One region of the Cupriavidus sp. KB_39 genome, then DNA from elsewhere that is predicted to be linked to it. Evidence: predicted binding sites of a transcription regulator. Region 1 holds the regulator's gene; each other region holds the start of a gene.
The links. The regulator sigma-54, encoded in region 1, starts transcription at its own class of promoters, with help from an activator protein. The targets are predictions, from matches to a motif close to TGGCANGNAANCTGCTTT.

Region 1 (5,439 bases):
AACGGCGTGCCCGAGGTGCGTGAAAACACCCCGCTGGCCCAGGCGCTGATGGAAATCACCCGCAAGGGCCTGGCCATGACGGCCGTGGTGGACCCGGACGGCCACGCCATCGGCGTGTTCACCGACGGCGACCTGCGCCGCCTGCTGGAAACCCCGCGCGACTGGCGCACCGTGCCCATCGGCGAGGTCATGCACCGTAACCCCCACGTGGTGAACCAGGACCAGCTGGCCGTGGAAGCGGTGCAGATCATGGAAGCGAACCGCATCAACCAGCTGCTGGTGGTCGATGGCGACGGCAAGCTCGTGGGCGCGCTCCACATCCATGACCTGACCCGCGCCAAGGTCATCTGAGCGGGGCCGGCGATGCGCGACTTCTTCGGCAGGATCTCCGGTCTGGTCATGCGGCTGCTGCCGCTGCTGCTAATGGCGATGGTCGCCGGCAGCACGTTCTGGCTGGTGCAGATCAACTCGCCCCATGAGGACGAGGCCGCCCAGAACCGCGCCAAGCGCCATGAGGCGGACTACTACATGGACCGCTTCTCGGCCACGGAACTGGACACGACCGGCGCCACCAAGATGCGCTTCACCGGCGTGAAGATGATCCATTTCGAGGACGACCAGACCTACGAGGTGACCACGCCGGCCATGCGCGCCTACCAGCCGGACCGCCCCCCGGTCACGGTCAACGCGGACCGGGGCGTGATGAACTCGGAGGGCTCGGTCATCGACCTGTACGGCAATGCCTTCCTGGTACGGCAACCCGGCGTGGATCCGTCGAAGGACCCGCGCATGACCGCTGCATCGCAATATTTCCAGTTGCTGGTCAATGACGACATCGTCAAGACCGATAAAGCGGTACAACTCACGCGCGGCCCGTCGGTGATGACGGCCAACGGACTGGTCTTCAACAATGTCACGCGCGAAGTACAATTGCTCGGCAACGTACGCGGCACCATCGTCATGAATCCGCCGTCGGGGCAGGCCCGGACCACGCAGTAAGCACAACAACACGCACGCCAGGCGCCGGCAACGGATCGCCCGTCATTCTCTCAGCTGACCAACATGACCCCATCCCTGACGACGTTGTCCTGTCGCCGCATCGTGCCCGCCCTGGCGGTGGCAATCGCCGCGCTCGGCGCGACCCTGGCCCAGCCGGCCCTGGCGGAGCGTGCCGACAAGGACAAGCCGCTGGTGCTGGAGGCCAACAACGCCAGCTATGACGACGTGAAGCAGATCTATACGCTGACCGGCAACGTCGTGCTGACCAAGGGCACGATGGTGCTGAAGTCGGACGCCGCGCAGATCCGCACCGACCCCGAGGGCTACCAGTACGCGGTGGCCACGGCCAATCCGGGACGCCAGGCGTATATCCGCCAGAAGCGCGACGGCGTGGACGAATACATCGATGGCTGGGGCGACCGCATCGAGTACGACGGCAAGCAGGAAATGTCGAAGCTGATCGGTCATGCCCGCGCGGCGCGCATCGCCGGCGCGAAGACCGTCGACGAGATCCGCGGCGCCGTGATCACCTACGACAGCCGCAACGAGTACTACACGGCTGCCGGCGGCGACAACAACACCTCCACCGGCAACCCGTCCGGCCGCGTGCGCGCCGTGCTCTCGCCGCGCGCGGACCCGGCCAGCGGCGCCGCCGCGCCGCCACCGCCGCTGGAACTGAAGCCGGCGCCCGCGCCCGGCAAGCCCTGAACCCCGGACGCGCCCGCCGCGTCACGCATGCATTGACCTGATGAACGACTCCGCCACGCTCGCCCCGAACGCCTCCGCAGCCCCGTCGGCCGCCCGTACCGACAGCAGCACGCTGGTCGTGCGCCACCTGAAGAAGCGCTACGGTTCGCGCACCGTGGTCAAGGACGTCTCGCTGGACGTGAAGAGCGGCGAGGTGGTCGGCCTGCTCGGTCCGAACGGCGCCGGCAAGACCACGTCGTTCTACATGATCGTGGGCCTGGTGGCACTGGATGAGGGCGACATCGTGCTGGACGACCAGCACATCAGCGGCCTGCCGATCCACGAGCGCGCCCGCATGGGCCTGTCCTACCTGCCGCAGGAGGCCTCGGTCTTCCGCAAGCTCAACGTCGAGGAAAACATCCGCGCCGTGCTCGAGTTGCAATTGGAGAAGGGCAAGCCGCTGCCGAAGGCCGAGATCGAACGCCGCCTGGATTCGCTGCTGGACGACCTGCAGATCGCCCATCTGCGCAACAACCCGGCGCTGTCGCTCTCCGGCGGCGAGCGCCGCCGCGTGGAAATTGCCCGGGCGCTGGCCTCCGCGCCGCGCTTCATCCTGCTGGACGAGCCGTTCGCCGGCGTGGACCCCATCGCCGTGGGCGAAATCCAGCGCATCGTGAGCTTCCTGAAGGCGCGCAACATCGGCGTGCTGATCACCGACCACAACGTGCGCGAGACGCTCGGCATCTGCGACCACGCCTACATCATCAGCGAAGGCACGGTGCTGGCCGCCGGCCAGCCTGAGGAAATCATCGCCAACGAGTCCGTGCGACGCGTGTACCTGGGCGAAAATTTCCGCATGTGACCCATCGGCCGCCGCGTGCGGCCGCGCTTCTCCCGGCCTCCACGGCGACAGCCGGGGTCGATCAGGAAGTCAGAGCGATAGGCGATAGCAATTTCCGTTCCATAGTCGGAAGGATGCGCATAGAATAGGTCGCATGAAACCGTCGCTTCAGCTTCGTCTCTCGCAACATCTGGCATTGACCCCGCAGCTGCAACAGTCGATTCGATTGTTGCAGCTCTCGACGCTTGAACTCCAGCAGGAAGTGGAACAGGCGCTGACCGAAAATCCCCTGCTCGAACGCGAAAACGACTGGATCGAAAGCCCGTTGCGGGTAGCCGCCGATGGCTCGGTCAACCTCCAGAGCGCCCCCGCGCCGGCCTCCTCCGAGCCTCAGCCCAACGGCGACGCGCGCACCGATGGCGCGTCCGGCGGTGAGGACGACAACTACAACGACAACGGCAGCGAGGACTACGGCAGRGACTGGAGCCTCGACGACTTCGCCCGCCGCCCCCAGGGCGACGAGGACGAAAAGTCGCCGATGCAGTTGCGCGATGCCGAGCCCACGCTGCGCGAGCACCTGATGGGGCAGTTGGCCCCGCTGAAGATCTCGGTGCGCGACAAGGGCCTGGCCATCTTCCTGATCGAATCGCTCGACGATGACGGCTACCTGAGCGCCTCGCTCGAGGAAATCTGCACCGAACTGCCCGAGGAACTCGAATTCGAGATCGACGAAGTCCACGCGATCCTGACCCTGCTGCAGAGCTTCGACCCGCCCGGCGTGGGCGCGCGCAATGCCGCGGAGTGCCTCAGCCTGCAATTGCGTCGCCTGAAGCACTCCCATCGTGAGCTGGCGCTGACCATCGTCAATCATCATCTGGAACTGCTGGCCGTGCGCGACTACACGCGGCTAAAGAAAGCGCTCCAGGTGGACGAAATAGCACTGAAGGCGGCACACGAACTGATTCGCTCGCTGGCGCCGTATCCGGGGCACGCGTTCAACCGTCCCGAGGCCGACTTCGTGGTGCCCGACGTGTTCGTGCGCAAGAGCGGCAGCGGGTGGATCGCGGCGCTCAATCCGGATGTCATGCCACGGCTGCGCATCAACGACATGTATGCGCAGATCCTGCGCGGCGCGAAGGGCGAAACGGGGACGGCAGGCCTGCAGCAGAAGCTTCAGGAGGCGCGGTGGCTTATCAAGAACATCCAGCAACGATTCGATACGATCCTGCGTGTTTCGCAGGCAATTGTGGAACGTCAAAAGAACTTTTTCACGCATGGCGAAATCGCGATGCGCCCCTTGGTTTTGCGGGAAATAGCCGATACACTCGGTTTACATGAGTCGACCATTTCCCGGGTCACCACGAATAAGTACATGGCCACGCCCATGGGTACTTTCGAGTTGAAGTACTTCTTTGGGAGCCACGTCTCTACGGAGACTGGCGGCGCGGCCTCCTCCACGGCAATCCGCGCGCTGATCAAGCAACTGATAGGAGCCGAAGACCCCAGGAATCCTCTTTCCGACAGCCGGATCGCCGAACTGCTGGGTGAGCAAGGCTTCGTGGTCGCACGCCGCACGGTGGCGAAATACCGCGAAGCGCTCAAGATCCCCGCAGTCAATCTCCGCAAGACTTTGTAGCCGAGCCGCAACCGCCTGCCTGGTGCGGCTCTTTCAGAAGGAGAAGCGCTATGAACTTCAAGATCAGTGGACACCACCTCGACATCACGCCCCCGCTGCGTGAGTATGTGGAAACGAAACTGGAGCGAATTGTCAGGCATTTCGATCAGGTCATCGGCGTGAGCGTGCTGCTATCGGTGGACAACCACAAGGAGAAGGACCGGCGCCAGTACGCGGAAATCAATCTGCATCTGAAGGGGAAGGACATCTTCGTCGAAGCGCATCATGAAGATCTGTATGCGGCGATCGACTGTCTGGTCGACAAGCTCGACCGCCAGGTCATCCGCTACAAGGACCGCGTACAGGGCCACGATCGCGAGGCGGTGAAGTACCAGATGGCCGCCCAGCAACTGACGCAGCAGTAGAGACCTGCAGGCAACCGAAAACAGAGCGGTTGCCGACCCTGCAGAGGACTGAAAAGAAGAGCTCAAGCCGCGCAATCAGCGCGGCTTTTTTGATGGGCGCGCGCCATGGCGGTGACGGTGCGGGCACCTGGAATGTTTCGTTACCTTATTGCCACGCCGGAGGGCGACCCGGGGCCCCCGGGAGCGGTCAAAATGGGAACAAGTGTTCGCAAGCCGCCCGCCTCGGTGTATGCTCCGCCATACAAATAACGACAGGACGGCCCCGGGACACCCCGGGTGGGCAAGCCGGCCGGCACGTCGTGGCACCGCCGCGACCCCGGCGCTGCATCGCAAAATCGCGGTGGAGCCCTGCTCTATAATGGCCGGACGCTCCAATGCGGGCGTCCCAGACAAGATCTCGGTACCCAAGTTTCGCCCCGAATCCGGCGGGACGGCCTTCGCGCCCCGGCCCGCTAACCTGACTTCTCGCGCATCGCCCATGAATCGTTTGGCCAAATTGCTGCCACCCGGCAACATCCATCTCGACGTCACCGTCACCAGCAAGAAGCGGGTGTTCGAGCAAGCCGGGCTCCTGTTCGAGAACAACCATGGCGTGGCGCGTGCTACCGTGACCGATAACCTGTTCGCGCGCGAATCGCTGGGTTCCACGGGTCTGGGTGCCGGCGTGGCCATTCCGCATGGCCGCATCAAGGGTCTCAAGCAGCCGCTGGCCGGCTTCATGCGCCTGGCCGAGCCCATTCCGTTCGAATCGCCGGACGGCAAGCCGGTGTCGCTGTTGATCTTCCTGCTCGTGCCGGAACAGGCCACGCAACAACATCTGGAAATCCTGTCGGAAATCGCCCAACTGCTCTCGGACCGCGAGATGCGCGAGG
Region 2 (7,350 bases), on a different contig from region 1:
ACATCCTCGATGGTGGCCTCGCCGGTGGCGATGCGGCCCGCGTTGATGTCCATCAGGTCGTGCCAGCGGCGCGCCAGGTCGTTGCGGGTGGCCACCTTGATCACCGGCACCTCGGCCAGGCCATACGGCGTGCCCCGGCCAGTGGTGAACACGTGCAGGTTCATGCCGGCGGCCAGTTGCAGCGTGCCGCAGATAAAGTCGCTGGCCGGCGTGGCGGCGTAGATCAGGCCCTTCTGCTTGAGCTTCTCGCCCGGTGACAGCACGCCGGAGATGGCCGAGCTGCCCGACTTGACGATGGACCCCATCGCCTTTTCCACGATGTTCGACAGCCCGCCCTTCTTGTTGCCGGGCGAGGTGTTGGCGCTGCGGTCCACGCGGCCACGGTCCAGGTAGCGGTCGTACCAGTCCATCTCGCGGATCATGGCCTCGGCCACTTCCGGCGTCGCGGCCCGTGCGGTTAGCTGGGCGATGCCGTCGCGCACCTCGGTCACTTCCGAGAACATCACGGCGGCGCCGGCACGCACCAGCAGGTCCGTGGCGTAGCCCACGGCGGGGTTGGCGGTCACGCCCGAGAAGGCGTCGCTGCCGCCGCACTGCACGCCCACCACCAGTTCGGAGACCGGGCAGGTCTCGCGCTGGCGCGCGTTCAGCACTTCGAGGTGCGATTCGGCCATGGTCATGATCGAGTCGATCATCGACCCGAAGCCCACGTGCTGGTCATCCTGCAGACAGACTACGCCCACCTGCACCTCGCCGGCGCCGGTCTGGATGGGGATCGTGCCGGGCGGCATCAGGCGTTCCGGCTGGAGCTTCTCGCAGCCCAGGCTCACCATCATCGCGCGGCCGCCGAAGTTGGGGTTCAGGGCGATGTTGCGCAGCGTGCGGATGGGCACGATGGCATCGGGGGCGTCGATCGCCACGCCGCAGCCATAGGTGTGCTCCAGGCCGATCACGTCGTCGACATTGGGGTAGCGCGGCAGCAGTTCGGCCTTGATGCGGCGCACCGCGTGCTCGACCACGCCGGACACGCACTGCACCGTGGTGGTAATCGCCAGGATGTTGCGGGTGCCCACGGAGCCGTCCGGGTTGCGGAAGCCTTCGAAGGTATAGCCTTCCAGCGGCGGCAGCGGCGCCGGCACGCGCGTGCCGATCGGCAGGTCGGTCAGGCCCGGCGGCTCGGGCATGCGCAGCACGCGCTCGTTGATCCAGCTGCCGCGCGGCAGGTCTTTCAGCGCGTAGCCGATCACCACGTTGTAGCGCATGACCGCGTCGTCCTGCTTCAGGTCCACCAGCGCCACCTTGTGGCCCTGCGGCACGCGTTCCACGAGCGTCAGGCCGCACGGGAACACCGTGCCGGCGGGCAGGCCGCCGTCATTGGCGATGATGGCCACGTTGTCGTCGGCGTGGATGCGGATGTACAGCGGCTTGGGGTCGGCAGCCACGGCCTGGGCGGCCACCGGGGAATCCTGTTCAGACATGTTGGGGGGTCCTTGTCTTCTCTCTATATCAGGCGTGCTTCAGTTCCACGCGCCGGATGTCCTTCACGATCACCAGGTAGCTCACCACGGTGACCAGGGCGTTGATGCCCACGAAAACCAGCGCGCCGTTGAACGAGCCCGTGACGCTGAGGATATAGCCGATCACGATCGGCGTCACGATGCCGGCGATATTGCCAAAGGTGTTGAAAATGCTGCCGGCGAGGCCCATGACCTCCTTGGGCGCCGTATCGGCCACCACAGCCCAGCCCAGCGCGCCAATGCCCTTGCCGAAGAAGGCCAGCGCCATGATGCCGACCACCAGCCACTCGGCATCCACGTAGTTGCAGGCAATCATCGACACGGACAGCAGCATGCCGACCACGATGGGCAGCTTGCGCGCGAAGGTCAGCGAGTAGCCCTTGCGCAGCAGGCTGTCGGAGATCACCCCGCCCAGCACCCCGCCCAGGAAGCCGCAGATAGCCGGCAGCGAGGCCACGAAGCCCGCCTTCAGGATCGACATGCCGCGCGCCTGCACCAGGTACACCGGGAACCACGTCAGGAAGAAGTACGTCAGCACGTTGATGCAGTACTGGCCGAGGTACACGCCAGCCAGCATGCGGTTGGAGAGCAGTTGCTTGGCGTAGAACCAGCCCGCCGGTGCCTTTTCCTTGGCCTGGCCGGCGCCTTCGTTCATATGGATCAGCCCGCCGCCCTGCTCGATATAGTCGAGTTCGGCGCGGTTCACGGCCGGGTGCGTGGCCGGGCTGCGCATGATCTTGAGCCATACCAGCGCCAGCGCCATGCCCATCAGGCCCATCCACAGGTAGACGTGGTGCCAGCCCCAGCTATGGACGACCCAGGCCATCAGCGGCGTGAAGACCACGGCGGCGAAGTACTGGGCGGCGTTGAAGATGGCCGATGCCGTGCCACGCTCGGCGGTGGGGAACCAGCTGGCGACCACCTTGGCGTTGGCCGGGAAAGCCGGCGATTCGGCCAGGCCCACGGCAAAGCGCAGCGCGAACAGTACGGTCATGACCGAGCCGATGGTGGCGAACACGCCCAGCCAGCCCTGCAGCAGCGTGAAGAACGACCAGACGAAGATGCTGGCCGCGTAGATGCGGCGTGCGCCGAAGCGGTCGAGCAGCCAGCCGCCTGGAATCTGCGCCATCACATAGGCCCAGCTGAAGGCGGAGAAGATATAGCCCATCTGCACGGCGCTGAAGCCGAACTCCTCGCGCATCGCGGGGCCGGTGATCGACAGCGTGGCCCGGTCGGCGTAGTTGACCGTGGTCACAATGAAGATGAGCAGGAGAATCCAGTAGCGGACGTTGGTGCGGCGCGCGCCTTCGACAGAAGTCGCGGCGGCGGTGCTGGAAGTGGGGCTTGCGTTCATCGGGGTCTCCTCACAGCCGGGGACCGGGTGCAGAATGCGTGGGAACCGGCTTGTGATATGTCGTCGTACGACTGCGATTATAGGGACGCGGTTCCGTCAGACACAGTGCGCGTTTACCCTGAACGGTGCAAATCGCCCTGCTTTCGGGCATCGGGCCCGATGGCCTTCCTTTCAATCTCCTTGCGGCCTGGCGGGCGATCGGCCGGTCTGGGCGATGTGACGCCCCCCTCGTCTGCCCACCCCCGGTGCGGGCAAAAATGCCGGGGTTTTCCCTCGGTCGTGCCCTTAGCCCTTGCACCGTCAAGTTGTTAGTTGTACGATGACTTATCTCGAATCCACTCAGCAGTTGGGTGCGAGGTCATCGAACGGGCCTTGCCCCATTAACAAACCACACCATTTTCGCCATGTGGCGATCAGGATGAGCGACATGACTACACCGCAAGAACTCAAGCAGATTATTTCGGACGGCCTGCTTTCGTTCCCCGTGACCGACTTTGACGAACAGGGCAATTTCCGCCCGTCGACCTATATCGAACGCCTGGAATGGCTGGCCCCGTACGGCGCCTCGGCCCTGTTCGCAGCCGGCGGCACGGGCGAGTTCTTCTCGCTGACGCAGCAGGACTATTCGAACGTGATCCGCACCGCGGTGGAAACCTGCCGTGGCAAGGTACCCATCCTGGCCGGCGCCGGCGGCCCGACCCGCGTGGCCATCGAATACGCCAAGGAAGCCGAGCGCCTGGGCGCGCACGGCATCCTGCTGATGCCGCATTACCTGACCGAAGCCAGCGAAGAAGGCATCGCCAACCACATTGAAGAGGTCTGCAAGGCCACCAAGTGCGGCGTGATCGTCTACAACCGCGCCAACTCGCGCATCGGCGCCGACCTGCTGGAACGCGTGGTCGACCGCTGCCCGAACCTGATCGGCTTCAAGGACGGCGTGGGCGAGATCGAGGCAATGGTGCGCGTGCGCCGCAAGCTCGGCGACCGCCTGGCCTACCTGGGRGGCCTGCCCACCGCCGAGGTCTACGCCGCTGCCTACAAGGCGCTGGGCGTGCCGGTGTACTCGTCGGCCGTGTTCAACTTCATCCCGAAGACGGCGATGGACTTCTACCGCGCCATCGCGGCGGACGACCACGCTACCGTGGGTCGCCTGATCGACGACTTCTTCCTGCCGTACCTGGACATCCGTAACCGCAAGCACGGCTACGCGGTGTCGATCGTCAAGGCCGGCGCCAAGCTGGTTGGCCACGATGCCGGCCCGGTGCGCGCACCGCTGACGGACCTGAACGAAGAGGAAATGGGCAAGCTGGACGCCCTGATCCGCAAGCTGGGACCGCAGTAAGCGGTCATGTGGTGCCCTCCCCGCTGCGGGAGGAAAGAACTGAACGCCGGCCTTTGCGCCGGCGTTTTTTTTTGGGCGCGCCGCACCATCCTGCGGCATGGCGTGCGCCACCCCGGCGCAAATCGGCCCGSAARTGGSRCAAAATCGGCGCCATCCCCCTGGCCCGAAACCTGCAATCTCACCCCCCGAAGAGTAGAAGCGTTCAACCGCCCACCCCCGGTGCGCGGCAGGAAATTGCTCTTGACGTCCGTGCCCCGCCCTTGCGCGACTGGCACCGGGGCTCAAGAGATCGTCCGCAGGTCAGATCCCCCGGCAGTCATCGCGCGAAAGGCAGGGCCGCACCCAACCTTTCCTGACTCCGGAACGATCATGACCGACACCGCCTCCCTCCACGAACTGGCCCGCGAATCCCGCATGGGCGCGCAAGGCCACGAGACCAGCGCGCGCGAGATCCGCCGCATCGACCTCTCCGACTACCCCCGCCGCAAGGCCGAGATCGCCGACGAACTCTGGCATGCGGCCGTGGACGTCGGCTTCTTCCAGGTMGCGAACCARGGCATCGACCTCGCCGCCGTGCGCGAAGCCTTCGCCATGACCGAACGCTTCTTCGCGCTGCCGGAGGCCGTGAAGGGCCTGTATCCGCTGCAGAAGGCCAACAACGCCGGCTGGGAGTCCCGCGCGCAGGTYCGGCCGTCCACSGGCACGCCGGACCAGAAGGAGTCCTACCAGATCACSCGCCCGCACATGGCGCCGCTYTGGCCCASRGAGGCGGAGCTGGCCGGCTTCCAGGCCACCATGCTGGCCTTCGAGCGCCAGTGCTGGGAGGTSGGCATGAAGCTCCTGTCCTGCTTCGCCGACAAGCTCGGCTTCGATCCGGAATTCTTCACGCGCGCCCACGACCCGGCCGCGCCGGACTACCAGAGCACGCTGCGGCTGCTGCACTACTACGCGATTCCGCCCGAGGCGCAGGACAAACTCGAACTCTGGCGTGCCGGTGCCCATACGGATTTCGACTGCCTGACGCTGCTGTTCCAGCGCCAGGGCCAGGGCGGCCTGCAGGTCTGTCCGGGCAAGGAGATGGAGGCGCAGGCGTGGACGCCCATCGCCCCGGACGAGGACGTCATCACGTGCAATATCGGGGACATGCTGATGCGCTGGAGCGATGACCGCCTGCCGTCCAACTTCCACCGCGTGCGCAACCCCGCGCCGGGCGAGTACATGGGCCCGCGCTACAGCCTGGCGTTCTTCTGCCAGGCCAACCGCGAGGCGACGATCGAGGGCCCTGCYCGGCTGTACCCYGCCATCTCGGCGGGCGATTTCCTGCGCCAGCGCGTGGCAGCCAATTTCAAGGCGTACTGACCCGCCCTCGCCGCCCTCGCCGCCCGGGCATCCGGGCAACAAAAAACCCCACGCGCCGGAGCGGGTGGGGTTTTCAGGACTACCAAAGATGCGTGGCGATCAGGCCGCGGCGTCCTTCAGCTTCTTCAGCGGACGGACCTTGACCTTGACGCTGGCCGGCTTGGCCGGGAACCAACGCTCTTCACCCGTGAACGGGTCCTTGCCAAAGCGCTTCTTCTTGGCCGGCACTTGCTGTGCGGTCACCTTCAGCAGGCCCGGCAGCGTGAATTCGCCGGCGCCCTTCTTGTTCAGCGCGCTGACGATGGTGTTTTCCAGATGGGCCAGCACCGACTTCACGGCCTTGGCTTCCAGCTGGGTCTGAGCTACCAGGTGAGCGACCAGGCTCGACTTGTTGAAGGTGTCCTTCAGCGGCTTCGGAGCCGGAGCAGCGGCGGGAGCAGCCTTCTTGGCCGGAGCGGCCTTCTTGGCGGCAGCCTTCACGGGTGCCTTGGTTGCCGGTGCCTTCTTGGCAGCGGGCTTGGTTGCAGTCTTCGTGGTCGGTTTCGCTTTGGTCGCCATATCGATATACGTGAGTTGAAGAATGTGTCCCGGCGTATCGCRGCGTATCGCTGCGTCTCACCGCAGTGGCACGTTGCGAATCACGGGTGCCGGTACGCACTGAATCATAGCGGAAAGTACCGCAAGTCAAGGGGTTTTCGTACATGAGGCACGTCAAACCCAGTGAAAACCCCGGGTTTTGTCGCTGCTTTGCGTCAGCAACGGGCTCGCGAGCGGGCCTTGCGCACGCGTAAAGGGGGTACGTCCCCCCACTTTGGCGTGCGCGGCGTGTGCCCGAAGATCTGGAATCTGACCCGATCAGTGCACGTGCGCGGCCATTGCGTCGTGCGTTTCGCGGGCAAGGCCCATCGCGAACGCGGTCTCCGCCACCAGGAAGAGCGGGCCGATCAGCAGCCCGACGAGGTCATCGACGAACGCCGGCTTGCGCCCCTCGTAGTAGTGCCCGACGAACTGGATGATCCATCCCACCACGAACAGGCCGATGCCGGAAGCGAGCCAGGCCGCCGTCGGCAGCGCGGCAATCCATGCCCCAACCCATAGGAATACGGCCAGAATGACCGCCATGGCGAGGCCGAAGGCGAACGACAGCCGCAGGTAGAACAGGCACGAGAGCGCGTAGACGACCATGGCCGGGGTGAGGAACGCCGCCCCCTCGCCGAGCGGCAMGGCGGGCCGGCCGAGCAGCGTGGTCACGGCCAGCACGATCATCGGGATGCCGACGAAATGGGTGACGATGTTGCGGCGATCGCGGTGATAGGCCGCGTAATGCGACAGATGCTCGATCAGGGTTTTCACGGGGCGTCTCCTGTGAGAGGGCCCGGCTGAGGATGACCCTGTCATGCGTGGGGCATCGGTGCCGGTGGCGTTGTGGACTTATAGTAGTGGGCGCGCCGGCCTCGGTCTACCCCACCGCTGACGAAGCGGATTCCGTCGGCGCAGCCTGGCATTCTCGCCAAACCAACCGCCACCCGGGCCGCTATCGGACCCCCACGGAGACAGCGAACCCCATGCTTCCCGTCGATGAAATTTCCCCGCTCTCGCCCGATCAGCTACCGGCGTGGCTGGCGCGGATCGGCCTCGATGCCGCGCCAGCCAGCCCCGACCTCCCCGCGCTGGACGCGCTGATCGCAGCCCAGCTCGCCCATCTCCCGTTCGAGAACCTGAATCCGCTCACGGGCCGACCCGTGCGGATCGACGTGCCGGACGTGTTCGAAAAACTC
Region 3 (7,350 bases), on a different contig from region 1:
GGCCGGCCGGGCGATACGCCTCGTCTTCGAGCCCGGTCAGCGCCAGCGTTTCCTCGATGCGGCGATGGCCCTCGCCGGTCAGCCGCGCGCGCAGCGACGACCACCAGCGCTTGTCCGCCTTCATCGCCAGTTCCAGGTTCTCCCAGACCTCGTGCTGCTCGAAGACCGTGGGCTTCTGGAACTTGCGGCCGATACCGACCTGCGCGATGCGCGGCTCGGTCATCCGCATCAGGTCGATGGACTGCCCGAGGAAGACGCGCCCGCTGACGTTGGCGTTGCGCGGGCCGGTCTTGCCGGTGATGACGTCCATCATCGTGGTCTTGCCAGCGCCGTTCGGGCCGATCACGCAGCGCAGCTCGCCGTGATCGATGGACAGCGACAGCTTGTTCAGGGCGCGGAAGCCGTCGAACTGCACGGTCAGGTCCTCCAGGTAGAGGATGGGACCGTGCGAGGTGTCGATGACGCCGGGCTCCAGCACGCGGCCCAGGCCGGTGGCGTCGCCGCTCTCCGCCTGATCCGCGCCGTGTTTTGCACCTTGTTGCGAAGTGGCCGCGTTCATGCTTCGCTCCCTTGTTGCGGGGTCACGGCGGCCGGGTTCACCGGCTCGCCCGTGGCCGCCTGGATCTTCTGGGCGGCCGTGCGCTTGCCACGCAGGCGGCGCCACAGGCCCACCACGCCATCGGGCAGATACAGCGTCACGAGCACGAACATCGCGCCGAGCAGGAACAACCAGTATTCGGCGAAGTAGGCCGTGAACATGGTCTTGGCGCCATTGACCAGGAAGGCGCCGACGATCGGCCCGATCAGCGTACCGCGGCCGCCCACGGCCACCCAGACCGCCATCTCGATGGAGTTGGCTGGCGACATCTCACCCGGGTTGATGATGCCCACCTGCGGCACGTAAAGCGCGCCGGCAATCCCGCACAGCACGGCCGAGAAGGTCCAGACGAACAGCTTGTAGCCGAGCGGGTTGTAGCCGGAGAACATCACGCGCATCTCGGCATCCCGCACGGCGGTGACCACCCGGCCCAGCTTGGACGTGACGATATAGCGGCACGCCACGAACCCGGCCAGCAGCGCCAGGAAGGTCAGCACGAACAGCGCGGCGCGGGTTTCCGGCGCGGCCACGGCGTAGCCGGCGATGCGCTTGAAGTCCGTGAAGCCGTTGTTGCCGCCGAAGCCGGTCTCGTTGCGGAAGAACAGCAGCATCGCCGCGTAGGTCATGGCCTGCGTGATGATCGACAGGTACACGCCCTTGATGCGCGAGCGGAAGGCGAAGAAGCCGAACAGCCACGCCAGCACGCCCGGCACCAGCACCACCAGCAGCAGCGCGTACGGCAGGTGCTCGGTGCCGTGCCAGAACCAGGGCAGCTCCTTCCAGTCGAGGAACACCATGAAGTCGGGCAGGTCGCTCTTGTACACGCCTTCGCGGCCGATCGACCGCATCAGGTACATGCCCATCGCATAGCCGCCCAGCGCGAAGAACAGGCCGTGGCCGAGGCTCAGGATGCCGCAGTAGCCCCACACCAGGTCCAGCGCAATGGCCGCCAGCGCGAAGCACATGATCTTGCCGATCAGCGTCAGCGCGTAGGCCGACAGGTGAAGCGGGTGGCCCTCCGGAATCACCAGCGCGCAGATCGGCACGCCGACCGCGACCACCAGCGTGAGGATGACCAGCGCCAGCCACACCTTGCGCGAGAAGAGCGGCTGGCGCTCGGGAACCGAGAGGCGGAACGGCGCCCCGTTCGAGGATTTCGATTGAAAGCTACGCATGTCATGCCTCCGCGCTGCGCCCTTTGAGCGCGAACAGGCCCTGCGGGCGTTTCTGGATAAACAGCACGATCAGCACCAGGACGAAGATCTTGGCCAGCACCGCGCCGTAGAACGGCTCGATGAACTTGTTGATGAGGCCGAGCCCGAAGGCGCCGACGATGGTGCCGGCCAGCTGGCCCACGCCGCCGAGCACCACCACCATGAACGAATCGATGATGTAGGCCTGCCCGAGGTCCGGCCCTACGTTGCCGATCTGGGACAGCGCGCAGCCGCCCAGCCCGGCGATGCCGGCACCGAAGGCGAAGGCGTAGCTATCCACCTTCCACGTGCGCACGCCCACACAGGCCGCCATGGTGCGGTTCTGCGTGGTGGCGCGCACGAACAGGCCGAGCCGCGTGCGATTCAGCACCGCCCACGCCACGGCCACCACGGCCAGCGCGAAGGCGATGATGACGATGCGGTTGTACGGAATCACGAGGCCGGCCATCGCCGTGACGCCGCCGCTCATCCAGTTGGGGTTGGCTACCTCCACGTTCTGGGCGCCGAAGATGGTGCGCACGGCCTGCATCAGCAGCAGGCTGATACCGAACGTGGCCAGCAGCGTCTCGAGCGGGCGGCCGTACAGGTGGCGCAGCACGATCCGCTCGATGGCGAAGCCGACGACACCCGCTGCCAGGAACGACGCCGGCAGCGCCGCCAGCAGGTACCAATCGAACGCATTCGGCGCATAGGCGCGGAACAGCGTCTGCACCACGTAGGTGGCGTAGGCGCCGATCATCAGGAACTCGCCGTGCGCCATGTTGATGACGCCGATCAGCCCGTAGGTGATGGCCAGGCCCAGCGCGGCCAGCAGCAGCACACTGCCGAGGCTCAGGCCGGCGAACAGGTTGCCGAGCAGCTCGGCGCGGCCTTGCTCGCCACGCATCTTGTCGATGGCCTGCTGGGCGGCGGCGCGCACGTCGGCGTCGGGCTCCTTGAACTTGCCCGCTTCATCGCGCTCCACCAGCGGCGTCAGCTTCTGGCGGATCTGCGGATTGCTGTCCTGGCCGAGGATGCGGATGGCTTCCAGCCGCGCGTCGCGCGTGGCGTCGGTGCCCTGCGCCAGTACGGTGTTGGCCCAGATCACGTCGAGCCGGGCGCGCAGGCCGGCATCGGCCTCGGCCTTGCGGGCCGCTTCCACGACTTCGCGCGAGGCGCTCTCGGGTTGATCGGACAAGGTGTTGATGGCCTGCGTACGCACCGCGATGTCCGGCGACTGCAGCAGGAGGCTGCTCGCGGCGCTATCGACGATGGCCCGCAGGCTGTTGTTCAGCGTGAGGGACTCGAGTTCATCGGCTTTCACGGTCACCGGCTTGCCAGTGATGGCATCGACGGTCTTGTCGCCATCCTGGCGCACCATGCCCACCGATGGCGCAAATTGGAGTGCATCGTCCTGGAGCGCGCGCAGGATCGGGCCGGCCTGCTCGGGCGGCGCCTGGGTCAGCGCGGCGAGCGCGGCGGTCTTCGCGTCGAAGTCGTCTTCGACCAGCGGCTTGAGGTCAGCCTGCGTGAGCGGTGCCGCCCACAGCGGCGCGGCGGCCAGCAACAGCGCAGCCAGCATGGCGCGCAGCCACGGCAAGGCGGACGGGAATGGAGATCGGTGCATAGGGCTGGCTGGCGTCTGATATGGCGCGATGGTTCGCGTCTTTTATGCGTGGAACGACCGAGGGAGGGCTCCCCTCTCCCAAGGGAGAGGGGCAAAACACCATGGGTACGCTGGAGATCAGCGGCCGGCGACAACCTTGTCCGGCTTGCCTTCGTTACCCGCGATGAACGGACTCCACGGCTGCGCGCGCACCGGCTTCGCCGTCTTCCACACCACGGAGAACTGGCCGTCGCCCTTCACTTCGCCGATCATCACCGGCTTGTACAGGTGGTGGTTCTCGCCCATGGTCAGCGTGAAGCCGTCCGGCGACTTGAAGGTCTGGCCATACATGGCCTGGCGCACCTTGTCCGGATCGGTGGTGCCGGCCTTCTTGACCGCCTGCGCCCACATATGGATGCCGACGTAGGTGGCTTCCATCGGGTCGTTGGTCACGCGCTTGTCGCCGCCGGGCAGGTTGTTGGCCTTGACCCATGCCGCCCATTGCTTCTTGAACGCGTCATTCTCGGGGTTCTTCACCGACATGAAGTAGTTCCAGGCGGCCAGATGGCCGACCAGCGGCTTGGTGTCGATGCCGCGCAGTTCTTCCTCGCCCACGGAGAAGGCCACCACCGGCACGTCCTTGGCCTTCAGGCCAGCGTTGCCCAGTTCCTTGTAGAACGGCACGTTGGAGTCGCCATTGATCGTCGAGATCACGGCCGTCTTGCCGCCCTGCGAGAACTTCTTGATGTTGGCGACGATGGTCTGATAGTCGCTATGGCCGAACGGGGTGTAGACCTCCTCGATGTCCTTGTCGGCCACGCCCTTGCTCTTCAGGAACGCGCGCAGGATCTTGTTGGTCGTGCGTGGGTACACGTAATCGGTGCCGAGCAGGAAGAAGCGCTTGGCGCCACCGCCTTCCTTGCTCATCAGGTATTCCACAGCCGGGATGGCCTGCTGGTTAGGCGCGGCGCCGGTGTAGAACACGTTCTTCGACATTTCCTCGCCCTCGTACTGCACCGGGTAGAACAGCAGCGAGTTCAGTTCCTCGTAGACCGGGAGCACGGACTTGCGCGATACCGAGGTCCAGCAGCCAAACGTGACGGCGACCTTGTCCTGAGTGACCAGTTGGCGCGCCTTCTCGGCGAACAGCGGCCAGTTGGAGGCGGGGTCCACCACCACCGGCTCGAGCTTGCGGCCCAGCACGCCGCCGCTCTTGTTGATCTCGTCGATGGTCATCAGCGCCACGTCCTTAAGCGAGGTCTCGGAGATGGCCATCGTGCCCGACAGCGAATGCAGGATGCCGACCTTGATCGGATCCTTCGACTGCGCCAGCAGCGGGCTGGTACCGATCATTGCCGCGGCGGCTACCGCCGACAGCTTCAGCATGTCACGTCGTTTCATTGCAGCTCCCAGTTTGTCGTATGTGGTCAGGGACTCTACGCACCCCGGGTGATCCTTCTGCAACTAGCGTGCCATGGACTGCCGGGCCGGGAACGATCAAAGGTGGGAGAAAACGTCACGGCGGGTGATCCCGTCGCACCAATCCGGTGCCAATCGGGTCACCGGGGCCGGCGGGGGCGCGCCAACTCCCGCACCGGCATCGTGCATGGCCGCAAATCAGTGCAGGATCCGGGCCGGCGACAGTGCATCGCGCACCGCCGACAATAAAAAACGGGGCCCGAGGGCCCCGTCTTCGCTGCATGCCTGACGATGCTTACTTCATCATCGGCATCATGTTGGCATTCATGTTGTGCATGATCCAGAGCGAACCGGCCAGCACGATGAACAGGATCAGCAGCGTGAACAGGAACGCCATGACGTTCCAGCGCTGGCCCTTGGAGCCATCCATGTGGAGGAAGTACTTCAGGTGGACCACGATCTGGACCACGGCCATGCCGAGGATGATCCAGAGGATGGTGCCGCGGTCCATCGTGCCGTCCATCACGATCTTGAACGGGATCACCGTCAGGATCACGGCCAGCACGAAGCCGATCACATACGACTTGACGCTGCTGTGGCCGTGCGACTCGCCGTGGGCGGCCGTTGCATGTTGTTGTGCCATTACAGTGCTCCCATCAGGTAGACGACGGTGAAGACGCCGATCCAGACGATGTCCAAGAAGTGCCAGAACAGGCTCAGGCAGTTCAGGCGCTTTTCCATCGTCGGGGTCATGCCCTTCTTGTTCAGCTGCCACATCAGCACGAGCATCCAGACCATGCCGCTGGCCACGTGCAGGCCGTGGGTGCCCACGAGCGTGAAGAACGACGACAGGAACGCGCTGCGGCCCGGGCCGGCGCCTTCGTGGATCAGGTGATGGAACTCATAGATTTCCATCGACATGAACGCGGCGCCCAGCAGGAACGTCACGCCCAGCCAGATCAGCACGCGACCCTTGCTGCGGTTCTGCAGCGAGATCATCGCGAAGCCGTACGTGATCGACGAGAACAGCAGGATGAACGTCTCGACCAGCACGAAGTTGAGCTCGAACAGCTCCTTGCCCGACGGGCCGCCCGCCACTTCGCCGCGCAGCACGGCGTAGGCGGCGAACAGGCACGCGAACAAGATGCAGTCGCTCATCAGGTACAGCCAGAAACCAAAGACGGTGTTCTCGCTGGTGTCGTGATGGGCGTGGTCGTGGTCATGCGCGGCATCGTGCGCGTGGCCGTGGGCGGGGGCTTGCGCCCCAAAACGGTCTAGAACTTCAGTCGACATGATGATCAGCCCTGCGTAGCGATGCGCTGCTGGTGCAGCGTTTCGATCTGCTCGACCTGCTTGGCCGGCACGTAGTAATCGATATGGTCGTCGTTGGCGCGGCGGATGAACGCCACCACCATGCCAACCAGGCCCACGGCGGCAAGCCACCAGATATGCCAGGTCAGCGCGAAGCCCAGCGCGAGGCTGAAGGCACCCATGTAGAAGCCTGCAGCGGTGTTCTTCGGCATGTGGATCTGCTCGTAGCCGTCCGTGCGGATGGTCTCGCCACGGGCCTTCATGTCGGCAAACGCGTCCAGGTCACGCACCACCGGGGTGTGCGCGAAGTTGTAGAACGCGGGCGGCGACGACGTGGCCCACTCCAGCGTACGGCCACCCCAGGGATCGCCCGTGACGTCCGCCAGCGCCTTGCGGTTGCGGATCGACACGACGATCTGCAGCACCTGGAAGCCGATACCCATGGCGATGAACACCACGCCGATCACGGCCGCGTACAGGAACGGGGTCCAGGCCGGGTTGTCGGTATGGTTCAGGCGGCGGGTCATGCCCATCAGGCCCAGCACGTACAGCGGCATGAACGCGAAGTAGAAGCCAACCAGCCAGCACCAGAACGCGCACTTGCCCAGACGCTCGTCCAGCTTGAAGCCGAACGCCTTCGGCCACCAGTAGGTCACGCCGGCCAGGTAGCCGAACAGCACGCCACCGATGATCACGTTGTGGAAGTGGGCAATCAGGAACAGGCTGTTATGCAGCACGAAGTCGGCGGCCGGCACGGCCATCAGCACGCCGGTCATGCCACCGATCACGAAGGTGACCATGAAGCCCAGCGTCCACAGCACCGGCGACGTCAGCTGCACGCGGCCACGGTACATCGTGAACAGCCAGTTGAAGATCTTCACCCCGGTCGGGATGGAGATGATCATCGTGGTGATGCCGAAGAAGGCATTCACGTTGGCGCCGGAGCCCATCGTGAAGAAGTGGTGCAGCCAGACCAGGAACGACAGCACCATGATCGCGGCCGTCGCGTAGACCATGCCCTTGTAGCCGAACAGCTTCTTGCCCGAGAACGTCGAGATGATTTCCGAGAAGATGCCGAACGCCGGCAGGATCAGGATGTACACCTCGGGGTGGCCCCAGATCCAGATCAGGTTCACGTACATCATGGCGTTGCCGCCACCGTCGTTCGTGAAGAAGTGCATGCCGAAGTAGCGGTCCAGGCCCAGCAGCGCCAGCGACACCGT

Region 2: a site for sigma-54 is predicted at 4,373-4,390, ahead of AB4Z27_RS18545 (isopenicillin N synthase family dioxygenase). Genes of this name have one in related genera too.
Region 3: a site for sigma-54 is predicted at 4,855-4,872, ahead of urtA (urea ABC transporter substrate-binding protein). Genes of this name have one in related genera too.

Annotation. Positions count from the first base shown of each region.
Region 1 is NZ_JBFREV010000014.1:93,854-99,292, reverse strand. Features, by position in the region: gene AB4Z27_RS13335 (KpsF/GutQ family sugar-phosphate isomerase) at 1-351, shown strand, start outside; gene lptC (LPS export ABC transporter periplasmic protein LptC) at 364-999, shown strand; gene lptA (lipopolysaccharide transport periplasmic protein LptA) at 1,063-1,707, shown strand; gene lptB (LPS export ABC transporter ATP-binding protein) at 1,748-2,548, shown strand; gene AB4Z27_RS13315 (RNA polymerase factor sigma-54) at 2,682-4,163, shown strand; gene hpf (ribosome hibernation-promoting factor, HPF/YfiA family) at 4,214-4,567, shown strand; gene AB4Z27_RS13305 (PTS sugar transporter subunit IIA) at 5,046-5,439, shown strand, end outside.
Region 2 is NZ_JBFREV010000024.1:69,998-77,347, reverse strand. Features, by position in the region: gene garD (galactarate dehydratase) at 1-1,478, opposite strand, end outside; gene AB4Z27_RS18555 (MFS transporter) at 1,507-2,871, opposite strand; gene kdgD (5-dehydro-4-deoxyglucarate dehydratase) at 3,299-4,213, shown strand; gene AB4Z27_RS18545 (isopenicillin N synthase family dioxygenase) at 4,583-5,572, shown strand; gene AB4Z27_RS18540 (HU family DNA-binding protein) at 5,672-6,130, opposite strand; gene AB4Z27_RS18535 (Mpo1 family 2-hydroxy fatty acid dioxygenase) at 6,428-6,925, opposite strand; gene AB4Z27_RS18530 (arylamine N-acetyltransferase family protein) at 7,138-7,350, shown strand, end outside.
Region 3 is NZ_JBFREV010000002.1:179,994-187,343, forward strand. Features, by position in the region: gene urtD (urea ABC transporter ATP-binding protein UrtD) at 1-559, opposite strand, end outside; gene urtC (urea ABC transporter permease subunit UrtC) at 556-1,773, opposite strand; gene urtB (urea ABC transporter permease subunit UrtB) at 1,775-3,418, opposite strand; gene urtA (urea ABC transporter substrate-binding protein) at 3,536-4,798, opposite strand; gene cyoD (cytochrome o ubiquinol oxidase subunit IV) at 5,112-5,459, opposite strand; gene cyoC (cytochrome o ubiquinol oxidase subunit III) at 5,459-6,109, opposite strand; gene cyoB (cytochrome o ubiquinol oxidase subunit I) at 6,115-7,350, opposite strand, start outside.